2 linked regions of the Mastigocladopsis repens PCC 10914 genome follow. Each later gene encodes a partner of the first gene's protein in a complex. Links are inferred from orthologs where the notes say so. Each region holds a gene or a part of one and is shown on either strand. Other genes may lie near its edges.

What was found.
Region 2: the proteins of MAS10914_RS0108455 (region 1) and MAS10914_RS0126960 are in contact, whole or in part, in a solved structure (PDB 8RP0), measured with the Escherichia coli proteins. The link is inferred for Mastigocladopsis repens PCC 10914 from one-to-one orthologs.

What each region holds. Positions count from the first base shown.
Region 1 is NZ_JH992901.1:1,403,765-1,410,740, forward strand. The notes cover bases 1-2,908. They hold MAS10914_RS0108455 (anthranilate synthase component II), read right to left. Parts: upstream 1,805-2,908; coding sequence 1,196-1,804; downstream 1-1,195. Other genes in these bases: MAS10914_RS0108445 (U32 family peptidase), read right to left, coding at 1-104; MAS10914_RS0108450 (MBL fold metallo-hydrolase), read right to left, coding at 429-1,199; MAS10914_RS0108460 (diacylglycerol kinase family protein), read right to left, coding at 1,944-2,423; ybeY (rRNA maturation RNase YbeY), read right to left, coding at 2,545-2,908. Also shown: more of ybeY, read right to left, coding at 2,909-3,093; MAS10914_RS32680 (DUF3285 domain-containing protein), read right to left, coding at 3,131-3,301; MAS10914_RS0108475 (APC family permease), read right to left, coding at 4,701-5,993; MAS10914_RS0108480 (beta-lactamase hydrolase domain-containing protein), read left to right, coding at 6,162-6,587; MAS10914_RS0108485 (PadR family transcriptional regulator), read right to left, coding at 6,578-6,886. UniProt on the Escherichia coli protein: Part of a heterodimeric complex that catalyzes the two-step biosynthesis of 4-amino-4-deoxychorismate (ADC), a precursor of p-aminobenzoate (PABA) and tetrahydrofolate.
Region 2 is NZ_JH992901.1:5,597,017-5,613,681, forward strand. The notes cover bases 13,698-16,658. They hold MAS10914_RS0126960 (anthranilate synthase component I), read right to left. Parts: upstream 15,964-16,658; coding sequence 14,431-15,963; downstream 13,698-14,430. Other genes in these bases: MAS10914_RS0126950 (YggS family pyridoxal phosphate-dependent enzyme), read right to left, coding at 13,698-13,992; pipX (transcriptional coactivator PipX), read right to left, coding at 13,989-14,267; MAS10914_RS35100 (hypothetical protein), read right to left, coding at 15,908-16,270. In the rest of the region: MAS10914_RS0126880 (potassium channel family protein), read left to right, coding at 1-133; MAS10914_RS0126885 (tetratricopeptide repeat protein), read right to left, coding at 210-1,397; tRNA preQ1(34) S-adenosylmethionine ribosyltransferase-isomerase QueA, read right to left, coding at 1,540-2,805; MAS10914_RS0126895 (hypothetical protein), read left to right, coding at 3,045-3,434; MAS10914_RS0126900 (IS982 family transposase), read left to right, coding at 3,752-4,630; MAS10914_RS31210 (YraN family protein), read right to left, coding at 4,627-5,073; MAS10914_RS0126910 (pentapeptide repeat-containing protein), read left to right, coding at 5,088-5,603; MAS10914_RS0126915 (glycosyltransferase family 4 protein), read right to left, coding at 5,724-6,878; MAS10914_RS0126920 (heavy metal-responsive transcriptional regulator), read right to left, coding at 7,070-7,486; MAS10914_RS33275 (hypothetical protein), read left to right, coding at 7,969-8,343; MAS10914_RS34705 (hypothetical protein), read right to left, coding at 8,418-8,567; MAS10914_RS0126930 (DEAD/DEAH box helicase), read right to left, coding at 8,615-11,290; proC (pyrroline-5-carboxylate reductase), read right to left, coding at 11,412-12,224; MAS10914_RS0126940 (cell division protein SepF), read right to left, coding at 12,309-12,902; more of MAS10914_RS0126950, read right to left, coding at 13,324-13,697. UniProt on the Escherichia coli protein: Part of a heterodimeric complex that catalyzes the two-step biosynthesis of 4-amino-4-deoxychorismate (ADC), a precursor of p-aminobenzoate (PABA) and tetrahydrofolate.

The sequences.
Region 1 (6,976 bases):
ACAGCAGCTTTAGCACAGTCCCAGTGACCTGCTGGGGCAAGGAGTTCGGGGCGTTGAAAGGTGGGTGAGGTGTGTTCAGGGATTGGTTTGCGATCAGCTTTCATCGGGTTGGGGTGGATTCGATAGCACCATTGCGATTCTATCGTTTGTAGTTGTTGATGGTGGGGGGAGGTGGGATTTGGGCGATCGCTTATTGTTTTAGCAGGAATGATAACTGTCGAGCACCTAAATTATCCTCACCGCTACTGGTTCATACCAATTTAATTTAAGGCAGCACAAAATAAATTCTTTGCCTAATCAGTATTTCAGGCATCTCATTATGTGCAACTCCACATAGGATTGGTATCGAGGGAAACCTTTTTGCGCGAAATATAAAAGGCAGGCGTCTCGCCTACCCCACAAGAATCAAATCACTGTTTAAATCACTGTTAAAACTTGTAACCCAAAACTTGAATCGCACCATTCTCGGGTAATTTACCGATGCTAACAGTAATTGTGTCACTACTGCTACGAAGTACTGTCATTCCATTCATGACACTCAGAAAGTCATCTAATGGTGAAATATCACAATTAGAAGTATCAGCAGCTTGTGTACGGTAATGGGTAGGAATAATTATCTTGGGATTGAGGGTTTGAATTGCCTGCTTTGCTTCCTCGGCGTTATAAGCCTTAGAACCACCTCCTACAGGCACTAGCGCCACATCAGGACGCCCCATGAGGATTTTTTGCTCAATGGAAATGGGTGCGGCGGCTCCTCCTAAATGAAGGATGCTAATTCCCCCTTGCTTCCAAAGCCAAGCCGTATTTACACCAAATTGCCTACCACCTTTACGGTCATGGTTTATGGCAATTCCCTGGAACTTAATGCCATTAAACTCGTAAACTCCTGCTTCGTAAATCAGCTTTGGATTCCCAGGAAGTTCTTCTACAGCCCCCTCATCCAGTAGTTGACTGCTAATCAGCACTAAATCAGCCGCAACCTTTGGCGCACGATAGCCTGCGGTACACCCAACCGCCCGAAAGGGATTTGTGAGAATTTTTACTCCGCCACCAGTAAACAAAAAGCTAGTATGACCCAACCACTGAACTGATAATGAACCGCCAGATTGGGCATCAGCCTGAAGGTTGGAACCCAAGTTAGTAATCAACGTTGTTACTAATCCCGCCCCTGCGTAGCCCAATAACTGTCGTCGTTTCATGGATTCATCTCTCGAGACTGCAATTGTTGTAGAAAGTTTCGCAATAGCTGCTTCCCTGAAGTTGTCAGGACACTCTCTGGGTGAAACTGGACGCCTTCAATGTGAGGATAGTTCCGATGTCGCACTCCCATAATTGAGCCATCCTCAACCCAAGCAGTGATTTCTAGCACATCTGGGCAGGTATCGCGCGAAATCACTAAACTATGATACCTGGTTGCGGTCATCGGATTCTCTAAATTGCTAAAGACTCCTACGCCGGTGTGATAGACCTGAGACGTCTTCCCATGCATTAACTCTGGCGCAGAAACGATTTTGGCGCCAAACACTTGACCAATACTTTGATGCCCTAAGCAAACCCCTAAAATCGGCAAGCTTGATCCCAGCAGAGAAATCACATCTAGGGAAATCCCAGCATCTTCTGGGCGACCAGGTCCTGGGGAAATGACGAGTCCATCTGGCTGTAGCGCACAAATTTCATCTATGGTGATTTTGTCGTTACGAAAAACCTGAATATCACCTACTACCGGAAACTCAGCCGCCAATTCTCCCAGATACTGAACTATGTTATAGGTAAAACTGTCGTAATTATCGATAACTATAATCACAAATTATAGCTCCTGGTCTCTACCAATCAGATCATTGTGATTGATTGTCACCAAAAGATTTTAATCGGTGTTTAAGTCATCTTGATACAGACACTATAAGTCGCGTCCAGCCAATGAAAAACCGTATTAAACTTAGCACTTAAGACTGTACAGCGGACAAAACCAAGGAGAACAGGGGAGGAAGTAAGAGCGTAGCAGCTACTAGCACCGCTACGAAAGTAGAGACAAGCACAGCACCAGCAGCGCAGTCTTTGGCAATTTTTGCCAATTCATGGTAGGTCTGCTTAACTGTTAAGTCCACAATTGACTCAATCGCAGTATTGAGTAATTCCAACGCCAAAACTAAACCGCTCGTTATTCCAATAACCGATATTTCCACAGGCTTAAGATGTAAAAAAACGCTCAAGCCAATCGCTAAAGCGCCGACACTAATGTGAATCCGAAAATTGCGTTGAGTTTGAAAAGCGTAGCTGATTCCACACCAAGCATACTTAAAACTTACAAATAAATTAGAGGCTACTTGCCATGACAGTTCACGTTGTTTGGTCACAACTGCTTCTATGCGATTTGGTGTTGGTGGAGACGAAACTTGTGGTGGAGACGAAACTTGTTGAGACATAGGCATAAAAACCACATAGCATAATGGGTAATGAGGGGATTTCAGGGGATATTAATAACCTAATGAACTTATCTGCGATTTTTAATGGAAGAATTTTTAGATATCAAATACAGAATAACACCTATAATAAATTCGTAAATAATTCCTCTTCCAAGTCAATCTGAATACCTATTGCCTTCAGTAATATTACTTGCTGCTTTAGCATTCGCTCCAAACTTTCTTCTTCAGGATGATCCCAACCTAAAAGATGCAATAGCCCATGAGCGGCTAACCACGCTAGCTCTGTTGGCAAAGAGTGATCCTGCTCTTGGGCTTGCCGTTGAGCTGTTTCAACAGAAATAACAATATCACCGAGATACAGTGGTTCCTCGGTATACATTTCTGCTAGCTGAGGAAAGTCTACCTCGAGTGCCGCAAAGGATAAAACGTCTGTCGATTTATTCTGGTGGCGATACTGGGTGTTAAGCGTGCGAACTTCGTCGTCATTTGTTAAACGTAGCCCAACTTCATAACTTGGTGCTGGAGGAATACTCGGGTGTAGTATTTCCAACCAGTGCTCAAACCAGTTTTTCCAAGTTTCAGCTGCAATTTGGGTATCTGTCTCCCTATTTACAACTTTTGGCTGGGATAACTCATGATAACAATCCTCTACATACAGTTCAACTCGCACTTCTCTACAAAGTCTCCTAAGCCTAGGTATGATGTCGTTAGCGAGTGAGGTAAGCAAGACCCACAAGGACTGCTAAAAGCCCTACAGTGGTCAGTATAAAATGCTTTAAGGAGGTGCCGCCCTTTTGCACCATGTTTCGCATTGCGAGTTTCACGTAGCTAGGTTTATGTTCGCTAGGTCTATGTTCCGTAGAAGGAGAGTTGCTCATAATAATTTGTTAACAAACTCTTCTAATAATGTAACAGTTACCATACCATCAAGCTGCCATTCTGCCCCTTTCAGGAATATAGAACAGGGAAAAAGCCTAACCTGTATCCCTTTCCCTAACTATGCAGAAGCCTCTACTAGCTGGTTTTCTTGCCGTAGATAAGCTTGAATGAACATATCGATTTCGCCGTTCATCACATCCGCGATCGCAGTGGTTTCCGCACCAGTTCGCAAATCCTTCACCATTTGGTAAGGATGAAACACGTAGTTGCGGATTTGGTTACCCCAAGAGGCTTCTACCATATCACCCCGAATTTCCGCGATTTCTTTAGCGTGTTGCTCTTGAGCAATCACCAGCAGTTTTGCCTTCAAGCGCGCGAGGGCTTTTTCTTTGTTTTGTAATTGGCTGCGTTCTTCTGTACAACGTACAGCAATACCAGTGGGAATGTGAACAACTCGCACTGCGGTTTCTACTTTGTTGACGTTCTGTCCGCCCTTACCACCAGACCGAGTCGTGGTGACTTCCAAATCCTTCTCTGGAATTTCCAGTTGGATAGTGTTATCTATCTGGGGCATCACTTCCACGCCAGCAAAGCTGGTTTGCCGTTTGCCGTTAGCATTGAATGGCGAAATCCGCACCAAACGATGCGTGCCTGTTTCTGAACGCAAGTAACCGTAGGCATAGCGCCCAGTGATTTCTACTGTCGTGGATTTGATCCCCGCTTCATCACCCTCAGAAAGTTCAGCTAACTGCACTTTATAGCCGTGGTTTTCTCCCCAACGGGTGTACATCCGCAGCAACATTTCTGCCCAGTCTTGAGCATCAGTACCACCAGCACCTGCGTTGATTGTGAGTACTGCGCCCTTTTCGTCATAAGGACCCGAAAGCAACTGGAGTAACTCCCATTGGTCTAGTTCGCGCTTGAGCGTAGTGACAGTAGACTCTGCTTCTTCCAGTAGCCCTTCATCTGTTTCTAACTCCAACAGATCTAATACTGCCCTCGTGTCCTCTAAACTCGCTTGCCACTGATGATACTGTTGCAGATGCGCTTTCAGGTCGTTGAGTTCTTGGAGTATTTCCTGTGCTTTAGTTTGGTCATCCCACAGTTCTGGTTGGGCTGCTATTTGTTCCAGGTCTTGAATTTTGGCTGAAAGTGCAGGAATGTCAAAGATAGTCCTGGGTTTTACCCAGGCGATGAGACAACGTTTCGATTTCGCGTTTGAGTTCTAAAACTTCCATAGGATTTATTGATGAGCGCTTTGGATGATATGCGATTCGCTCTCTATTCTATTTGTTTTTTCAATTTTACCTATACTTTACCAAATACATACTTGTACGGTATTTTAGCCGTAACAAGTTTTACAGCGTTTTTATTGATTCTTTACGAGGTTGACAGCTTTTAGTCTCGCGCTAGGATTTGTACTAGAGTACGCCAGATTAGCCCAGCAACAATCAGCGCTAAACCAATTAGCCAAATTTGCTGTTCTACCCAGAAGGCTAGGAATCCACAGGAAGCTAAACCTGCCCAACCCAACCATCTGGGATAGAGTCGTTCCTCGGGTGGCAATTGTAGTGCTGCCAAGTTCGTAATGGCGTAATAAATTAAAACGTTAAAGGCGCTGAATGACCATGTCGTTTTTACGTCTCCAATCAGAACCAAGCCCGCGATCGCAACTGCCACAAGCACCACAGCTAAAACTGGTGTGGTTCCTGATTGATTAAGTCTGGCAAACAAACCAGGTAAATCCCGGCGTCTTCCCATTGCCAGTACGACACGGGATAATCCCAAAATCAAGTTCAGTAGCACACCTAGCATGGCAGTCATAGCACCAATCGTCACCACCCAACCAGCAGCAGGACCAGCAATATTGCGGATGGCTACCTCCAGAGGTGCAGCTTGTGCTTGTTCAGTCACGCCCAACACACCTGCTCCCACTGCCCCAATGCCAACTGCTGCTACTGTTATATAAAGCACCATTGTCAGCAACAGGGAGACAATCATCGCTTTAGGAATGGTTTTTCGCGGTTCTTTTGCTTCCTCACCCATTGTGGCGATGCGACCATAACCCGTGTAAGCTACAAACATCAGAGCCGTGGCATGGAGTACTGATGCGGCATTTCCTGAGAAAAAGGGCGTTAAATTTTCAGCACCAACTGTGATCGCAGTTGGGAAACAAACAATAACAAAGAAGCCTAAAGAGAGCAGCGTTAGGGATACGATGATGATGTTGACGAGGTTAGAGCGCCGAATCCCGCTCAAAACAATTGTGGTGAGTACAACTACAGCCAAAAGAGCCGTGGGAACGAGCAAGCCACGCCCCATCAAATTTGTCGTAGTTAGCAAGTAGCTAGCGAAACCCAAAGCAGCAGTGGCAGCAGAAGCAGTTTTGGCTAAAAGAAACATCCAGCCAGCTGTGAAACCAAACCAAGGATTCAGGTATTTGTAGCCATATTCATAGGTTCCACCACTAACGGCATGATTGGCAGCAAGCTGGGCGCTGTTAAGACCGTTGCACGTAGCGACAAAGGCGGCAAGTGCTACTGCAAGAATCACAGCAGGACCAGCAATCCCGGCAGCAATAGCTATGCTCACAAACACGCCGGTGCCAATAATTGACCCCAGCCCCATCATGGTTGCACCCACCACTCCCAACTCTCGTTGCAGTTGAGGTGTTACCGCTTTACCAGACACAAGAAACCTCCTGGTGAGCTAGAGATTGCAGCAGCATTTTTGATATTTCGTGTTTACGTACTAACAATATCGCAAACCGATATCGTTTTTCTATATATCAAATGACGTATGTCTTATATGATTGGTTAAAGGCAGTTACGCAATTCCTAGCAAAATACCGGAGTATGTATGACGAACCCCAAAAAGATCACTGAAGAATTCTACACAGCAGGGCAACCAACTCCTGAAGATTTGCAACAAGCGGCTCAAGAGGGATTCAAATCTGTCGTTAATTTACGTTCGCCTGATGAAGCGGATTTTCTTGCTGACGAGCAGCAACAGGCTGAAGTCGCAGGGCTTAATTACGTGAATGTTCCACTAAATCTTAGGCAGGCTGACGATAAATTAACAAATCAGGTTCTCAAGGAGATTGAAGCCTTACCAACGCCAATTTTATTCCATTGCGGTGCAGGGGCAAGAGCTGATGCACTGGCTCTGATAGCGCTTGCCACCAAGGAGGGGTTAAGCCGTGAGCAAATACTCAAAAAAGCTGAGGAATTAGGAGTTAATATCAATCAGCCTCACCTTAAGCAATTCTTGGAAACTCAGGAGTGATCCTCAAATAATTCTCCGAACAACTCTCTAACCTTCTGTTTAGAATCCTCTAGAGCCTCTTTACCTAAAGGGGTTGCTCGGTAAACTCGGCGCGAGTGCCGTCCTGAACGCTCCTCGGTGGAGTGCAGGTATCCCTTGCGCTCCATGTCATGAAGCATTGGATAAAGGGTTCCGGGACTTAATTTGTAGCCATGACGAGCTAACTCCTCAATGATGCCCAGGCCAAAGATAGGTTCGTGAACTGCATGATGAAGGATGTGAAGTCGAATTAGACCTGAGTAGAGTTCTTTGTGGTCCATTAAAATGAGTCGTGAATTATCACTTTTTCAACGATAAAAAACCGTGGTTTTAAAGGTCAAACCACGGCTTATTTTTTAGTCAAAAAAATC
Region 2 (16,665 bases), 4.2 Mb from region 1 along the record:
TGGTTTGAATTTGCTAGCTGTCAGTCAAGATGGCAAATTCCAAATTAATCCTAACCCCAACAAGCGTCTTGAACGTGGTTCTGCAATGGTTGTAATTGGCTGCAATAAAGACATTAATCGCTTACCCATTTAAAAGATTGTTAGTTGTTAGTTGTTAGTTGGTCATTGTTGAAAAGCGCCACTAACCACTAACCACTAACCCTTCCACATTATTGACTTGTACTTTGTGTAGTCGGCTGTTGTTCCTGTGTTTCCGCAGGATTTGCTGGTTGAAGTGGCGTTTCTTGTAGTAGTGCAGGTGGTAATTGTTCAACCGAAACAGGTGTGTTGCTGGTGTTATCTTGTGTTTCCGTAGGAGTTTGTGGTTGAGTTGGTATATCTTGTGCAGGCTTCACCTCGTTACTTGTGGGGGTTTGAGTTGGCGAAGAAGTTGCGGTTTTGCTAATTTGAGGTTCCTTTTGTCTTTGCATTTGAGCAATTTGCTGCATTAACTGCTCAACCTTGTCAGCTTGCTCAATGTTACCCTGTTCACGGTACTCGTTACGGGCACGTTTGAGAGCTGAGTGAGCAATCTTATAGTCACCCTGGTTGTACAACGTGACTCCCAAGTTATAGTAAGCCGCAGCATTATTGGGTATGCGACGAATAGCTTCTTGATAGGTGACAATAGCCTCAGCCTTTTGACCTTGGGTTGCCATAAGACTTGCCATGTTATTGTAAGCCACGGCGTTGTTAGGATTTAGCTGTAAGACTTGTCGATATGCAGTGATAGCTTCCTGCGTTTTTCCTTGTTGTTGAAGGGCAATTGCCAGGTTAAAGTAAGCATTGGCATTGCCGTTATCAAGATTAATGACTTGCTGATATGCAGCAATTGCCTCTTCGATTTGTCCTTGTTCGTAAAGTGCTAATCCCAAATTATAATAAGCCGCTGCCATTGTTGGATCTATCACTAAGGCTTGGCGATAAGCTGTGACCGCAGCTTCTTTTTGTCCTTGTTTGTGCATAGCTAATCCCAAATTATAATAAGCTTCGCCCATATTGGGATTAATCCTAATCGCTTCAGTATACTCTTGCACTGCTATATCCCAGCGATTTTGCAACAACATAATATTACCTAAGTAGTTGCGTGCCGCAGCTAAGTTGGGGTCTTTCTGCAAGGCTTGACGAAAAGCATATTCTGCTGCTTGTAAATCTTGGCGAGAATAGCGCATAACTCCCTGCTGGAAGAAGCTAGCTGCTTCTAAATTTTGAGAGGGAACCAAATTCTCAGCAAGTAGCTTGCTTCCTGGGAATTCAGTTATTGTTGGTATCGTCAACACTAAAAAAACTGAGGAGCCAAAAAGCGCCACTTTGGAGCAACTGAGGAACCACTGACAAATGTGATATTTTTGAGACATAACTGGCAAACCTGCACTTATTGCTAGATGCATATAAGCTCAGAGTACCCAGCAAGAAACTAGAAATTGAACTGTTACAAACTTAATTTGCATGGGGGAGTGGAGGAGTGGAGGAAACGAGGCGTGGAGGAGTTAACATGCGTTAACTCTTGTTCCCCCCCTCTCCGTCTTCTTCTGTTACGGCTTCTGGCAAAATTAACATTGCATCGCCGAAGGAATAAAAGCGGTATTGAGATGCTATGGCTTGCTGGTATATTTTTAACAAACGTTGCCGACCAATTAAAGCACTGACCAACATGAGCAAGCTGGAACGCGGTAGGTGAAAATTGGTAATCAAACCCTGTACGACTCGCCATTTGTAGCCAGGGTAGATAAACAAGTCGGTTTTGCCACAAAATGGTTGTAACTCGCCTTCGGCTGCTGCTCCTTCTAATGCCCTTGCGACTGTTGTACCTACGGCAATAATCCGACCGCCAGATGCCTGAGTTGCACGGATTTGCTCTACTGTTGAGGAAGGCACTTCAATCCATTCTTCATGCATTTTATGGGTCTTTATGTTCTCCACTTCCACAGGGCGAAATGTCCCCACCCCAACGTGTAATGTTACAAAAGCTTGATTAATTCCGCGATCGCGTAACCGTTTTAGCAATTCTGTTGTAAAGTGAAGCCCTGCTGTGGGAGCTGCGACTGCTCCTGGATTTCTAGCATAAACTGTCTGATACTGTTCGCCTTGGGCATCAGACGCATTGATATATGGTGGTAGAGGGACTTCACCAAAGACATCTAGCAATTGCACTAAGGACATTCCCTCTGGCAAGTCAAATTGTAACAGACGCCCACCAGTCACCTCGTCTGTTTCCAAAACGGTGGCAGTGAGGGTATGTGATGGGATACAAGAAGAATTATTTTCTCCTCCTCCACTCCTCCACTCCTCGTTTCCTCCACTCCTCGTTTCCTCCACTCCCCCACTCCTTCCCAAGGAGATATCTCTCGGTTCAAAAATAACCTTCGCTCCCCGTTTGAATCGTTTTCCAGGCTTGACTAGGGCTAACCAGCAATTATGCTGGCGCTCTTCTAACAGCAACACTTCTATTTCCGCACCAGTAGATTTACGACCATACAGCCGCGCTGGAATGACTTGTGTATTATTCATTACAAGTAAATCTCCCGGGTGTAGAAGCTCTGCCAAATCTCGGAAAATGTAGTGTAGAGGATCTGTTTGAGTACCTGTATTAGAAGAATTGATTACCAACAGCCTAGAACTATCCCTAGGAACCACTGGATTTTGAGCAATGAGTTCTTGAGGTAATTCATAGTCATACCCAGATAAACAACTATTTAATTCCAAGTCTTCTTTCTTAGGGCTAGATGTTGGGTTTGAATTGCTTTTTGCTAGTTGTTGCTGCATTTGTATTTAAATTCTCTTAAACAAACAAGTTTTAGCTGTTCTTTGGAGAAAACTCCAAGTTATCACCGCTCAATTTCTTTCCTAACCTTAAGATGGATGCTGTGAAATAATACCTAAACACCTGTATGAAAATTGGGTAAACCTCCCCATCTAAAAACGGGGGCTTTTACCCTAGCGGATACTAGGGTCTCTATACTGATAATAAAAGAGTAGGATTGGCTTTGATCCCAAGCACCACGATGGAATACTTGTATTACCTGGCAAATGCCAGTCTAACTCTGAGGGTTGTTCAATTCTTGCATGGTAAACCCCAAATACCTGTTTCTTTTCTCACCGTAATTCATCAGATTGATGGTTGGGTCGTTAGGATCAAACTAAAGAGTCACGTCTCGCCTGAAGAACATGGCAACATGAGAGCTTTTTTAAGTGAATTAGGAATTAGCTACGAGCCGCCGATGCGGGTACAAATGGCACTTTGGAGTTTGGAAGCGGGACAGTGTCCAGTTGACGTGATGCGTCGCTACCAGGTAGCTATAGTCTCTCATGGTAAACCGGAAAAAGAGGAAATAGAGGCGTTCCGGCAACAGTTTGTTAGAGGATTAGGCTATTGTCCAGAAACGCTGGCGTGATACTGTTGAGTTTTAAGCCTGCTATGTTCAAGATTATGGTAATGAGTAATTGGTAATTGAGGTGTTTTCTCCATTACCGATTACTCTATTACCGTTGGCTTTAAATCACATGAAGATAAACTTGAATACCTAGTAGAGACTGTACTACACGACTAAAAGGTAAATCCCTATATTTATTTAAGTATCAAAAGCTGCTGGAATGTATTCTTGTAGCATCAACAGATGTCCACCCACTGATGAAGTAGGTAACCTGAGTTCGGGATAAGGAAAGGGACAGGTAGTAAGCTGAAAATAACGTCAAATCCAGCACCTGTCCTATGTTTAGTTTAGAATCTTTGTTCTGCCATGTAGATGATTTCTGTAAGGGGTTTGAAAGCCAATGGCACAAGAAGCTGTTGATACATGGAGGAATAAAACGGATTCGGGCTAGAAGTCTGTGTTTGAGTGAAATAATGACGATACTAATTGCATTTCATCAAAATCACTACCGGAATTTCAAGCATTTTTATTTGAATCATGTCAAACAACAATGGAGTTGTGCTTTTCCGGCGCTGCCGAGTTATCAACGATTCATTGAATGGATACCATCAACCTTGATACCTTTGTGCGTTTACCTGAAGCATTGTTTTGGACAGTGTACGGGTATCGGTTTTATCGATTCAACATGTCTGAAGGTCTGCCATAATCGTCGGATTTCTCGGCATAAGGTTTTTGAAGGTTTAGCCGCTCGTGGAAAGACTTCTGTGGATTGGTTTTTTGGTTTTAAACTTCATATTGTCGTCAATGAACTTGGTCAGCTTTTAAATGTGACTCTTACTCCTGGTAATGTTGATGACCGTCAACCTGTTCCCGATTTACTGAGTGAACTTTTTGGCAAAATTTTTGCCGATAGGGGTTATGTTTCTCAAAAGCTGGCTTGTCAACTATTAGAAGACTTCGGCATTCAATTTTTTGCCAAACCTCGCCGTAACATGAAAAACAAGCTCATGCTTCTCCATGACAAACTTTTATCCCGTAAACGCTCGATCATTGAGACCATTAACGACCAACTTAAGAATATTTCTCAGATCGAACATTCTCGACACCGAAGCCCTGTTAATTTCTGCGTTAACGTTCTCTGCGGATTAATTGGTTACTGCCATCAACCTAAGAAACCCAGCCTTCAGATGGAGTGGCTTTTATCTCATACAGCTTAACCCGAACTCAGGTTAGGTATGGCTTCTGGGGAGATTGTCACCGCAGCTAACCCTTGTGATATCGGTTGACAGGATACAATAGCGACATCAAATCGGCAAGGGTAGTTTGCCTTTTCAGGATATTTAGCTAAAAACATCAGGGCTGTATCCCATAGTTTTACTTGCTTGTGTTTTGTGATGGCGTTTCTTCCTCCTGCATCCCAATTCTCTCGGCTGCGAGTTTTGACTTCGACAAATGCCAGTACGGGAGATGAAGAAGCTTTCCCCTCATCCTTTGCTTCTCCTGCTTCCCCATAAAATTGGGCAATGATGTCAATTTCTCCGTTACGGTAACGCCATCGACGGTGCAAAATCACCCAACCTTTGGATTGTAACCATTCGGCTACCAGGTCTTCTCCTGCGATACCTATATCGAGATAATGATATGGAGGATGGTTCGCCATGAGCAAAAAGTATGATGAGTAAGTTCAGTAATCGGATGTGGGTAAGCATACTTAGTTTATCGCTTTGGATTGTGATATGTGTCACAGCGGTTGTAGGTTTTGCAGGTTTTGCTCCAAAAGCTTTAGCACTTGACTACAACAAGGAAAGCTTGATAGAAGTTGATTTTTCAGGACGTGACTTAACAGACTCCAGCTTTTCTCATGCCAATCTCAAGAGCAGCAACCTCAGCAATACTAATTTACGCGGTGTCAGCTTCTTTGCTGCAAATTTGGAATCAGCAAATCTTGAGGGATCTGACCTCTCATATGCCACTTTAGACTCGGCTCGTCTCATCAAAGCAAATTTGACAAATGCTGTGTTGGAGGGCGCTTTTGCTGCTAACGCCAAGTTTGACAGTGCCATCATTGAGGGAGCAGATTTTACTGATGTGCTGCTGCGTCAGGATGAGCAAGACAAATTGTGTAAAGTTGCCAAAGGCACTAATCCAACGACAGGACGCGACACCCGCGACACTTTGTTTTGTCGTTAGCTGACAAAGAATAAGCCTCTTGCAAAAGTCAAGAGTCATGAAAATGGAACCACAGATGCACACAGATTAACACCGATATTTATCTGTGTGCATCTGTGGTTCAAAAATTTATAAATCGTATTAAGAAGCTATTTGAGACTGGATCTGCTGCTTAATTTGTTTCACAATATTAGCCCGATCATAATGGCGGCTCGCCGCCGCACGAGCTGCATCACCCAAACGCTTGCACAAATCATCATTCCGCAACAGTTCCAAGCACGCCTCAGCAAAAGCTTTGGGATCATCGCGCATTAGAAATTCCTGTCCATCTTTCATTTCCAATCCTTCTGCCCCTATGCTAGTTGCGACAATTGATTTGCCATAAGCAGCGGCTTCAATCATTTTGACGCGCGTTCCTCCTCCGGAAAAGATGGGACAGCACACCACACGCGATCGCTGATAAAGTGCATCTAAATCATCCACAAATCCTGGAAACTCAACACCTGGAACTCCTTTGTTATAGCTACGAATACTTTGCGGATAAGGTCCTGCTATGATTAACCGAGCATTCGGCATGACTTTATGGATATGAGTCCACACTTGTTCGATTAAAAAGTTGGCGGCGTTCATGTTGGGGAAATAGTTGTAGCCTCCCAGTAGGAGTAGAGTGGGTTCCTTTGTCATCGGTTGTGGTTTTGGAATGGCGATCGCGTTAGGTACACTCACAACATTGGATAATCCTAAGCGCTTTGTCAGGTAGCGGCGATCGCGCCCTGAACACACAAACGAGCAACGTGCTAAACGAATCGCTCGCATCTCACCCCAAAAACGGGCTGGTACTTGCAAGTAATATAGCTGCGTTACAAGCCCAGTGGGTGGCTGCCGAATTTGGCGCATGAAACTGATATGTTCAATATCATCCAAATCAAGAAAAACAGGTGGCAGAGGTTGTTGCATCTGCATGACTGCACTCATTGATGAGAGCCTATGGACAAAAATTGCATCTGGTTTTCGGCTCAAACAAGTCTCAAGTGCTTGTAACTGCTGCGGTGATCTCAAAAAATCTGACTGTTTGAAAAAGTTGAAAATGCCATCCCACTGCTGTCGCCACTTAGGAACTGAGTTCTGCTCCGCCTCTATAGGGCACAGATGTAGGTTAATCTGAGTTTGCCAGTGTTGGGAAAAGGTACGTTCTGTTTGGGCGATGATATCTGGAGATAGCTCTGTTTCTGGTGGCACAAAAAACAGCATGTCTACTTGACCAATTTCTTTAATGGCATCAATAAACATTGACATGCGTTTGTATACACCTTGGGTACAAGTGCTTAAGTCACTGGGAAAGTGAATAGAGACAAATAAAATTCGCATGAGAGGTTTGCAAACTCCAACGTGTACATACCCATTTCACCCTCAGTAAGCACACAGAGGAAAGAGAAATCAGAGAATTTTAACGCTGCTAGTACTGTGGGAATATTTGAAACCGCTCTTCAATCCTGCTGGATTATCGGACATATTGTATCTTCCGGCTTTGTTGGTACACTGTCCCATCCTGACAGTAATCCCCTCAATTCATCTTGCAAGGTCAATAACTGTTCAATTTGTCTATCTATTTTTGATATCTTATCTTTCAGCTTCTGTTGAATTTCATCACAGGCAGATTCGCCTCCATCATATATTTGGAGGATTTCGCCAATTTCTTGCAAGCTTAAACCTAGGTTTTGAGCGCGTTTAATAAAGGAAAGACGGGTCACTATATCAGATGAAAACTGGCGAAAGCCTCCCTCGGTTCGTCCTGACGAATGAATTAAACCCTGACTTTCGTAATAGCGAATTGTCCTAATAGAAACTCCGCTTAAAGCTGTTACCTGACCAATTAAAAGCAGTTCCTTATCTTGAGTTAACACGGTAGAGTTCCCTGTTGATAGAGTTTCTTTGGTTTTTTATGACACCTAGAACAGACGACAAACAAAAACCGACTATTAACTGGGAATTTTCAACAAAATCTTTCCTGAAGTGATTTTACTCTCCAGTTAACTAGAGACTCTAGTATAGCATGACTCTACTGAGAAATAATAAATTGCTCATGCTCATGCTGCCATTGATAAAATTCACGTATTTGTTGAATCTATCAGCTCAAAAAAAGAAGTGGCAAAGCCACTTCTATGCAATTCCCAGGTAGAACCTAAGAACAAGTATAACTTTTATAAGAAATTTAAATAGTATAATTCTACACTTATTAAGTTTTATGTGACTCCAAAAAAGTTTCTTGAGTTCAAAGAAGATGAACAAATCTTGGTATTCCTGATAAAAACGATCTTGACCTGTAACAGGTAATGAGATGATCTTAGCGGTCAGCAAAATTTGCTCAGGAAAATCAAGGAAACCCATGAACAGAAAACTTATACTTAACTTACTGTCTAGTTCCTCTATTTTTGTATCGCTAATGTCTACGTTGGCAGTTATCAATCCTGCACACGCTGCTAACATCCAACGATTAACCCACACAAACGATGGTCGTACCTGTATAACTAGTCCCCATGCTGTCAACTCTATGGTATGTATCCGAAATTCACAGAGCAAGCCAGCATCTTCCTCTACACCTGCTTCAACCGTGACTACAGGTAAGACTGCCCAGAATATTGCTTCGCTAGAATTTACTGAAGAGGAAAGTGATGCCGCCATTCAGTTATTTGGCTGCGACTGTCCAGCTTGTATAAACTCTTTACGCCAACTGCGTGGGACTGGAAATTTGGTGTATTAGGATTTTCTCCTTGTCGCGATGGCACGTAAGCGCAAAGCGCAGGCTACTTCATGTGCGTAGCGTGTCCGTAGGATTCAGTGCCCGCCAAGGGCGATTGCTGCAAAGATTGACTGATTGTTCAATATTGAGGACTTAGGAACGCTAGAGCCGACACGAGGGAAAGCCTCTCCCAGTGCTGGTTCACCAACTCCGTGGTTCTCCTTCTCGGAACTTACACTCACCACGGCGGTGACTCCTGAGGACTCAAAACTCCCAACTCGTAACTCCTGAATTACTCCACCACCTCATTCACTGGGAACCTATCAATGAGCTGTGTAGCGCGATGAGCATTGCGCTGTAAGGATTCCGATAAATGAGGTACGTGGGGAATTTGCGATAGTAAATCTAACGTCCGGCGTAAAATTCGCACCACATCACCTTCATCTAAACTCGTATTTTCACAAATTTCTACCCATTCCATACCTAACGCCCACTGCTCAACTATGGCTATTAACTCAAACTCCAACCACATTGGTAAAGCCACATTATAACGACGTTGCAGTTGGAACATCTTGCGGCGAATTCCCCGCAATCTTGATAAAGCTTCTGCCACTTCATCACTGAGGTCAAAGCGAACCATGCTATCTGGACGTGGGGTTTCTGTCACCAAAGCCGCGATCGCAGCTGCTAAATGATGTGGATCTAGGTTATCTAATTCTCCACTAGCAAATGCTAACCCCAACCACAATTCATTCTCTCCCCGAATGGCTGCAGCAGTTTGCCCTAGTCGCGTGGGAACTAACTTATCCAGACATTCAAAGTACTGCAAAATTTCAATTAAATTGAGAAACTCTTCCCAATTGCGCTGGGACTGTTGCTCTACTTGTGCTTGCATCTGTTGAATTTCAGCTTCAAGTTCAACAACCTGTGTTCTACGTTTAAAAATACTGACAGCGTTGCCTGATTGATGTAGAGGATGAGTCTCTAATTGCTCTTGCACAGCAACAACGCGACTGAGTTGTTCTGCAACTTCAGGAGCCATATATGCTGCTTCGCTTGGGTCGGGAATCTGTTGGGCTATTGCTGCTGTTTCCTCGTTACCAAGAAGCGATTGTCCCCGTTTCAACGGCATCTCTGCTGGTGGTAGCAACTCCGCAGGCACATCAATTCGCGGCAGTTCTGCATACAAATCCATCACATCAGAGGCTGTGGTTACATACCAGCGGTTATCTCGCCCTAAGCATACCAGGTAACAAGTTTGACCAGAACCTGGCGTTTTCCCCACTAACACCGCTGTTATGGGTGCAGGCATTGTGAAGTTTTTACTCTTGAGACTCAAAAGCGTTCCCGACACTGCAAAGTCCAACATCATCCCCAATTCCTCTTGTCGGGATTCCTGCGCTTGCTCTTGCAGAGTTTTCAATAGCTGGCGTTCTACTCGCAGGCGTTGCCGCAATTTCTCATAAATAGCCAGTTCCCCTTCGTCAATAGCAGAGATTTGCGCCTGAAGTTGGGCTAATTGTGTTTGCAAGTGGGTTATGTACTCGTACTGCGGTCGGAGGTGCAAGTTTGCCAAGTACTGCCCAAAGCTGCGTTCTATGAGTTCCTTGGCTTGTTCCAGCGTATGGGTTTGCAGTAAGTTCAGCACCATGCCGTAACTCGGCGTAAATTGGCTGACTAGGGGGTCGGGTTGGGATGTTGCTAAGTACGCCGCTTCTTTCGCTCCTTCAAAGGGAGTTTGCAGCGTCACCACATGACCTCGTTCATCCATACCCCGGCGACCAGCCCGACCTGCCATTTGCAGAAATTCCGAAGCATTCAACAGGCGATGTCCAGTATCGGTACGCTTGGAAAGCGTGGAAATAACTGTTGTCCGGGCTGGCATATTAATTCCAGCTGCTAGGGTTTCGGTGGCAAATACGACTTTAATTAACCCTTGCTGAAAGAGTTCTTCTACCAGCACTTTCCACGCAGGTAAAATCCCAGCATGGTGTGCGGCTATTCCCCGGTACAAGGGTGCAATTTGTCCAGAACGTCCTGCTTCCGGATTACGGCTTAAAAATTCGTCAATTTGCCAGCGCAATTGCTGCGACTCTTCCGCATTGACTAGCCACATATCACCCACCTCTGTCACCGCTTTATCACATCCCCGGCGGCTGAAGATGAAGTAAATTGCTGGCAGCATATCCCGTTCTTCTAGCTGGCTCAAAACCTGAATCATGCTAGGAGACTCTGCTTTAACATTAGCTCTGCTCTTGTCTTTATCTCCTTTTTTCTTCCTTTTGAGCAAGCGATGGTTAATTTGGGTTTTGTCATCATTAAGGAGGGGAAACAACCCTTTGATGTTGCCAAAGTGAAACTCCAAAGGCACTGGGCGATGATCGGAGTATATGAGGTCGGTAGGACCGTGAACTTGATTTAACCAGTCGGTGAGTTCATCACTATTGGCAACAGTTGCTGAGAGGGCTACGAGTTGAATTTCACGGTGGCAATAGATAATAGATTCTTCCCAAACTGTTCCTCGTTGGCGGTCGTTCATATAGTGGCACTCATCGAGCACCACCGCCTCAACGTCTGCTAATGAAATGCCAATTTGCCCAATAGGTGTGCCATAGAGCATATTCCGGAAAATTTCTGTGGTCATCACCAAAATTGGTGCATCTCGGTTAATGGAGGCATCTCCAGTTAACAGTCCAACAAGGTCAAAGCCAAATTTTTCGCGAAAGTCACGTAGTTTCTGATTGGATAGCGCTTTGAGGGGAGTCGTGTAGAACACTCTCTTGCCTCGCGACAGGGCGCGATATATGGCGTATTCTCCCACCAATGTTTTGCCTGAACCCGTAGGCGCACACACAACGACGGAACTTCCAGCATTTAGGGAGGCGATCGCATCCTTCTGGAACTGATCTAATTCAAAAGGGAATATCGAACTTGGGTCAAGTTCTGGAGACAGCGCAGGGTAATTCACTCAATCACATTTGCAACCAAAACTGTTTACTATATTAACTACTCTTTTGTCAACTTCGTCATTAGTCATTAGTCATTAGTTTTTCACTAAGGACAAATGACAAAGGATAAAGGACAAATAACTATTTTCCCAATTCTTGTGAGCGAGCTGTGGCGGCTTTCACTGCTTCTATTAAAGCTGAGCGAAACCCTGAGCGTTCTAACTGAGCAATACCAGCAATTGTTGTCCCGCCTGGGCTGGTTACACGGTCTTTGAGTTCTGCTGGGTGTAATTTGGTTTCATGCAGGAGAGTTGCTGTTCCTAGTACAGTTTGCAAGGCAAGTTGATTGGCAATAGTCCGAGGTAAACCTGCTGCGACTCCCCCATCAGCAAGCGCTTCCACAAGCAGTGCTACATAAGCTGGACCAGATCCTGATAGTCCCGTGACTGCATCCATCAAGTTTTCTGAAACTTCTACAACTTCTCCCACCGCGCAAAAAAGTTGCTTCGCCGTCTCGTGGTGGTTTGCTTTGGTATAAGCCCCTAGACATATGGCGGTCATTCCTGCCCCTACAGTTGCTGGGGTGTTAGGCATTGCCCGAATGACTGGTAGGCTGGGAAAAGCTGCTTCCAACTGACTTAATGTCACACCTGCCAAGATGGATATCACCAGTGGCTTTGAATCGCTACCGATGACATCTGCCAATTCTTGGGCGATCGCACTAAACACTTGAGGTTTGACTGCCAAAAATACGACTTCTGTGGTTGGTGTGAACACCAGACGATTATCGGCTGTGACAACAACACCGTATTGGTCTTCCAGAATACTTTGGCGTGAGGTTTGTGGTTCGCTGACTAGGACTTCTGATGGTTGGTAAATTTTACGAGCAATAAGGCGGGATAAGAGCGCTTCTCCCATTACCCCGCCACCAATCAATCCAAATTTTGTAGTCATAAATCATAAGTCAAGGGTCAAGGGTCAAGAGTCAATATCTTTGGACTCTGGACTATGGACTCTTGACTAATCACTAATTTATGTTTATTGTGCCATCCTGTTGCCGTCATTTCCCCAGGCTGGATTTGGTCCTGTGGAACGTGAGGGACGCGCTGTGGGTTGCGGTACTTCATGAAGAACTCCTGACTGGGTGCTAACTTGCACGCAGCTTGGTGTAAACAAAAAGATGCTTTCGCCGATGCGTTCTTGGTGTCCATCAAGCGCGTAAGTACCACCTGCTACAAAATCTACTGCCCGTTGTGCTTGATCCGGGTCCATTATTGTTAAATTTAATACTACTGACTTACGCTCTCGCAAAGCTTGAATTGCCTGGGGCATTTCTTCAAAGGTGCGTGGTTCTAACACCAATACTTCTGAAATCCCATTTATTGCTCCTGGCATACCAATAACATTACTCATCGGCTTTGATCCCGCTGCTACATCTGTTCCCATTGTATGCATGGGTTCGCGCCAGCGTCGATTTTGAGCAGTGGGTTCTTGCTGCGGTGCTGGTTGAGCATTTTGTTCCTGATACAGATTTTGGTAGCTCTCTGCATCAGGTTCTTCTTCATAGTACTCGTATTCTACTTGCTCATTTAGACCTACGAAATCTCTCAGTTTGGAAAATATATTGTTCATGGTTTACGCTCCTAGTGCCAATCACTTTAACCAATATCGTAAAAACAGATACTATCAATCTTTACCCTTGCAAAGGGCAGACAATTCAGCCATTCTATCGCTGCTTGTACTTTCTACTCCAGGTTTTCGTTTGAACAAACGTTCCTAGATGGTCTGTCTATCTTTTGTAGGCAACAATGAGTCAAGATTATATCTTAACTAATTGGCTTGGGGAAGTTGTTTTCCGCCACTATTGTGTTGAGTTTTGCTTTTGTCAATACTATATCCTTTGTCACCAATTGAACCAGTGTGTCCTGATTTTTTCTCTACAAAATGTTATAAGACATCTGAGAAGCTCACAACCTGAGTAGGTCTTGTAGTTTTTATGACTTTTAAAAATCAGACGCTTGCTGTTGACATATTTCTGACTCTTTGAGTCGATTTAAGCAGAGCGTCCAAACAAGATGGTTCCTAGTCTGACCATTGTTGCACCCGCTTGCACTGCCAATTTGTAGTCATCTGACATCCCCATAGAAAGATGCTGCATTTGAATGTTGGACCAGTTTTGTTCTTGGATCTCTTTCGCTAGTTCACGAGTGCGATTAAACACATCAAAAATTTCTGAATCATTTAATCCTAAGGGTGGTATTGTCATCAAGCCCTGAATTTGTAAATTTTTGCATTGATTCAGGCTTGGTAAGTCAGCTAACAGTTGTGATACGTTCCAACCTGACTTAGTAGGATCGCTCAGTATTTTGACTTGCAGACAAACCTGGGGACTGACTTCTATCTGTTGCGCTAATTGGTTTAAGCGTTGGGCAAGCTTCAAATTATCTACAGAGTGAATCCACTGGAATTGTTCAATGGCTTTTTTGGCTTTGTTGCTTTGCAAATGTCCAATAAAGTGCCAGGTAATATCTGATAAGTCTTGCAGCTGGGCTTGTTTGCTAGCTGCTTCTTGGATGCGACTCTCGCCAAAATCCCGAATTCCTACAGCATAGGCACAGCGCATGACTTCGGGAGAGACTTGCTTGGTAACAGCAATCAACCGGACTGAATCTGGTAGAGAGGAACGAAGGGCTATAATACGTTCGCTAATCGAACTGCTCATTGGAAGGTGCGTTGGAAAACACTCTGAAGCTGATCGTACTCCTGAGATTGCCCTGTACGACGCAGGTTACGCAAGCGATTTTCCATCATCATTCTCGCCTCAGTGCGTCCAATGGGCTGAAACTTCATACCTTTGACATCAGTTGCCACTAAAAAGAATAAGCGTTGGGCATACAGTGTTGTGAACAACTCTTGGTTCTCATCTACCATACAAATCCTATAGAGCAAACCCCAAGTTGGATGATTTATGTAAGTTTCCGAGTTGTCTGAGTTCATTTAATACTGAGGGATGAGTATATATATTTTTGCAGTTGAATAGAAAAAATTTGACGATAATGGACACATTTCGCCAAAATCTTTCCTGAAAATGCCAAAAAACCCCAAGCCAAGAGTCATCGATTAATAGCTTTGAACTACAGACTCAGGATTTAGGACTCATTCACTTTTGAGTGATAACCATTGTTAGTGCCTTAAGTTGTGCTTGAGCTTTGTGCAGAGACTCATACCATTCTCTCTCGGGATCGCTATCTGCAACAATACCTGCTCCAACCTGTCCCCAAACAGTGTTAAGTTGGGAGTAAGACGTTGCGCCCGTAAGGGAGTGGGAACTGGTCAGATGGGGAAATACACGAGAATTCCTCGTTGTCTTCCTTGTCCCCTTGTCTGTTTTTGTCGAGGGAGCGAGCAGGAGAGTGCGGATCAAGATATTTAAGTCTAAGTTACCCCGCCAATCTAAATAGCCGCAGGAACCATAGAACAAACTACGCCGCATTGGTTCTAGTTCTTCAATAATTTCCATGCAGCGGACTTTAGGGCAACCTGTGATCGTGCCACCGGGGAACATGGCGCGAATTAAGTCAAGGGCGTTGCAATCAGATTTTAAGCTACCTTTGATGTTGCTGACAAGATGCATAACGTGGCTATAACGCTCAATTGTTAGCAATTCGTCAACAGCAACAGTTCCCCATTCACACACTCGCCCTAAATCATTGCGTTCCAAATCGACTAGCATAATATGTTCAGCGCGTTCTTTGGTACTGCTGAGTAAATCTTGTGCTAGTTGTTGATCGTCCTTTGGGGTGACTCCACGCGATCGCGTTCCAGCAATTGGTCTTGTAGAAACACGAAATGTCTCGTCTGGACATTTTTGCAGTTGGACTAACCTTTCTGGTGAACAGCTCATAACTTCTCCCCAAGGCGTTTGCCAATAGCTTGCAAAAGGAGAAGGATTGATCTGCTGCAAAGCACGATAAATTTCCCAACCAGAAGCCGTTGTCTGTGCTTCAAATCGCACTGAGAGATTCGCTTGAAAAATGTCTCCAGCCTGAATGTATGTTTTTGCACGATTGACCGCTGCTTCGTACTCCTGTTGAGAAGTCCACAAATGAGGAGTGAGGAGGACAGAGGGAGGGGAGGAGGAGAGTGGGGGATAGATTGTCTCCTTGTCCTGTTGTCCCTGTTCCAACTTCTTTTCCAACTTATCCAATCCTACAGGGTTAGTGGCGGCGAGCCAGAGAACTTGCTCCCAGTGATCTAAGATGGCAAAACACTCTGGTTCGTACCAAAAAGCCACAGGAAACGGTAGATTCTCAGATTTGTAACGGGGTAGCTGTTCAATTTCCCATGCGATGTCGTAACCCAACCAACCTAGCCAACCACCTGTGAAGGGAAGATGGGGGGAGTGGGGGGAGCAAATTCCCTCTTGTCCTCTAAGTAACTGTTCCAGAAACGGCAAAACTTGTCCAAGTGGTGGTGTCCATATTTGCACAACTCCATCCACTATCCGAGGAGCGCCTGCACAGATAGAATATCGAGTTAGTTGAGGACGGTCTAGTGATGTTGGGTAGGGGCTTTCTAGGAGAGTGGCAATTTTAGGTGAAGAGGTAGAGGTATGGCGAAATAAGGCTGCGAAAACATCAGAGCCAGTACGATTTTCTAAGGGGAGCGATCGCCAATACCAAGGTTTTGTCATAGTGTTTATCGGCTAAACAAACATCGGATTGGACAAAATGACAGCTACGTCCCTTAAAATTTAATATGATAGCGGTTTTTGGTTGAATCAAACACAAGAAATAACCATTCAAACCCCTCACAACTTTTTTTCCCTCTGCGCCTTGTGCTAAACAACTTAACCATACTTGATGCACTCCGCTTCGTGCAGCAGTAAATCCTGGAAGACCTATGTCTTTATTCCGCTCTTGTCCGTTGGAATTTACTGCTACTTGTGTTATGTTAAATAGAATTGGGCGATTAGCACAGTGGTAGCGCACTTCCTTCACACGGAAGGGGTCACTGGTTCGAGTCCAGTATCGCCCATTGATTTAGTTAGTACCACTTGGAACAACACTATCAATCTCGCTCTCCACTTGCTCCCACATCTTGCCTAGCTTGGGTAGGACGATACTGCTAGCAGAGTTAAGTCTGGATCGAGGATACCTCAGTCATCTAGCAACCATGACAACAATAACGACGTAGTCCCTACGCCATTTACCTCGATAACTTGCTCATCATCTTCCCTTATGGTACATTTATACTAATATAGAGAGTATGGAGTACAAGCGAAGCCAGCATTGAGAGGAAGATGTTAAAGCCCTTCTACAGCATAGGTGGTGTTGAAGTTTAAGATATCTAGACAAACTTCACAATACGCTTAAATCTCTCGTCATAATAAGAT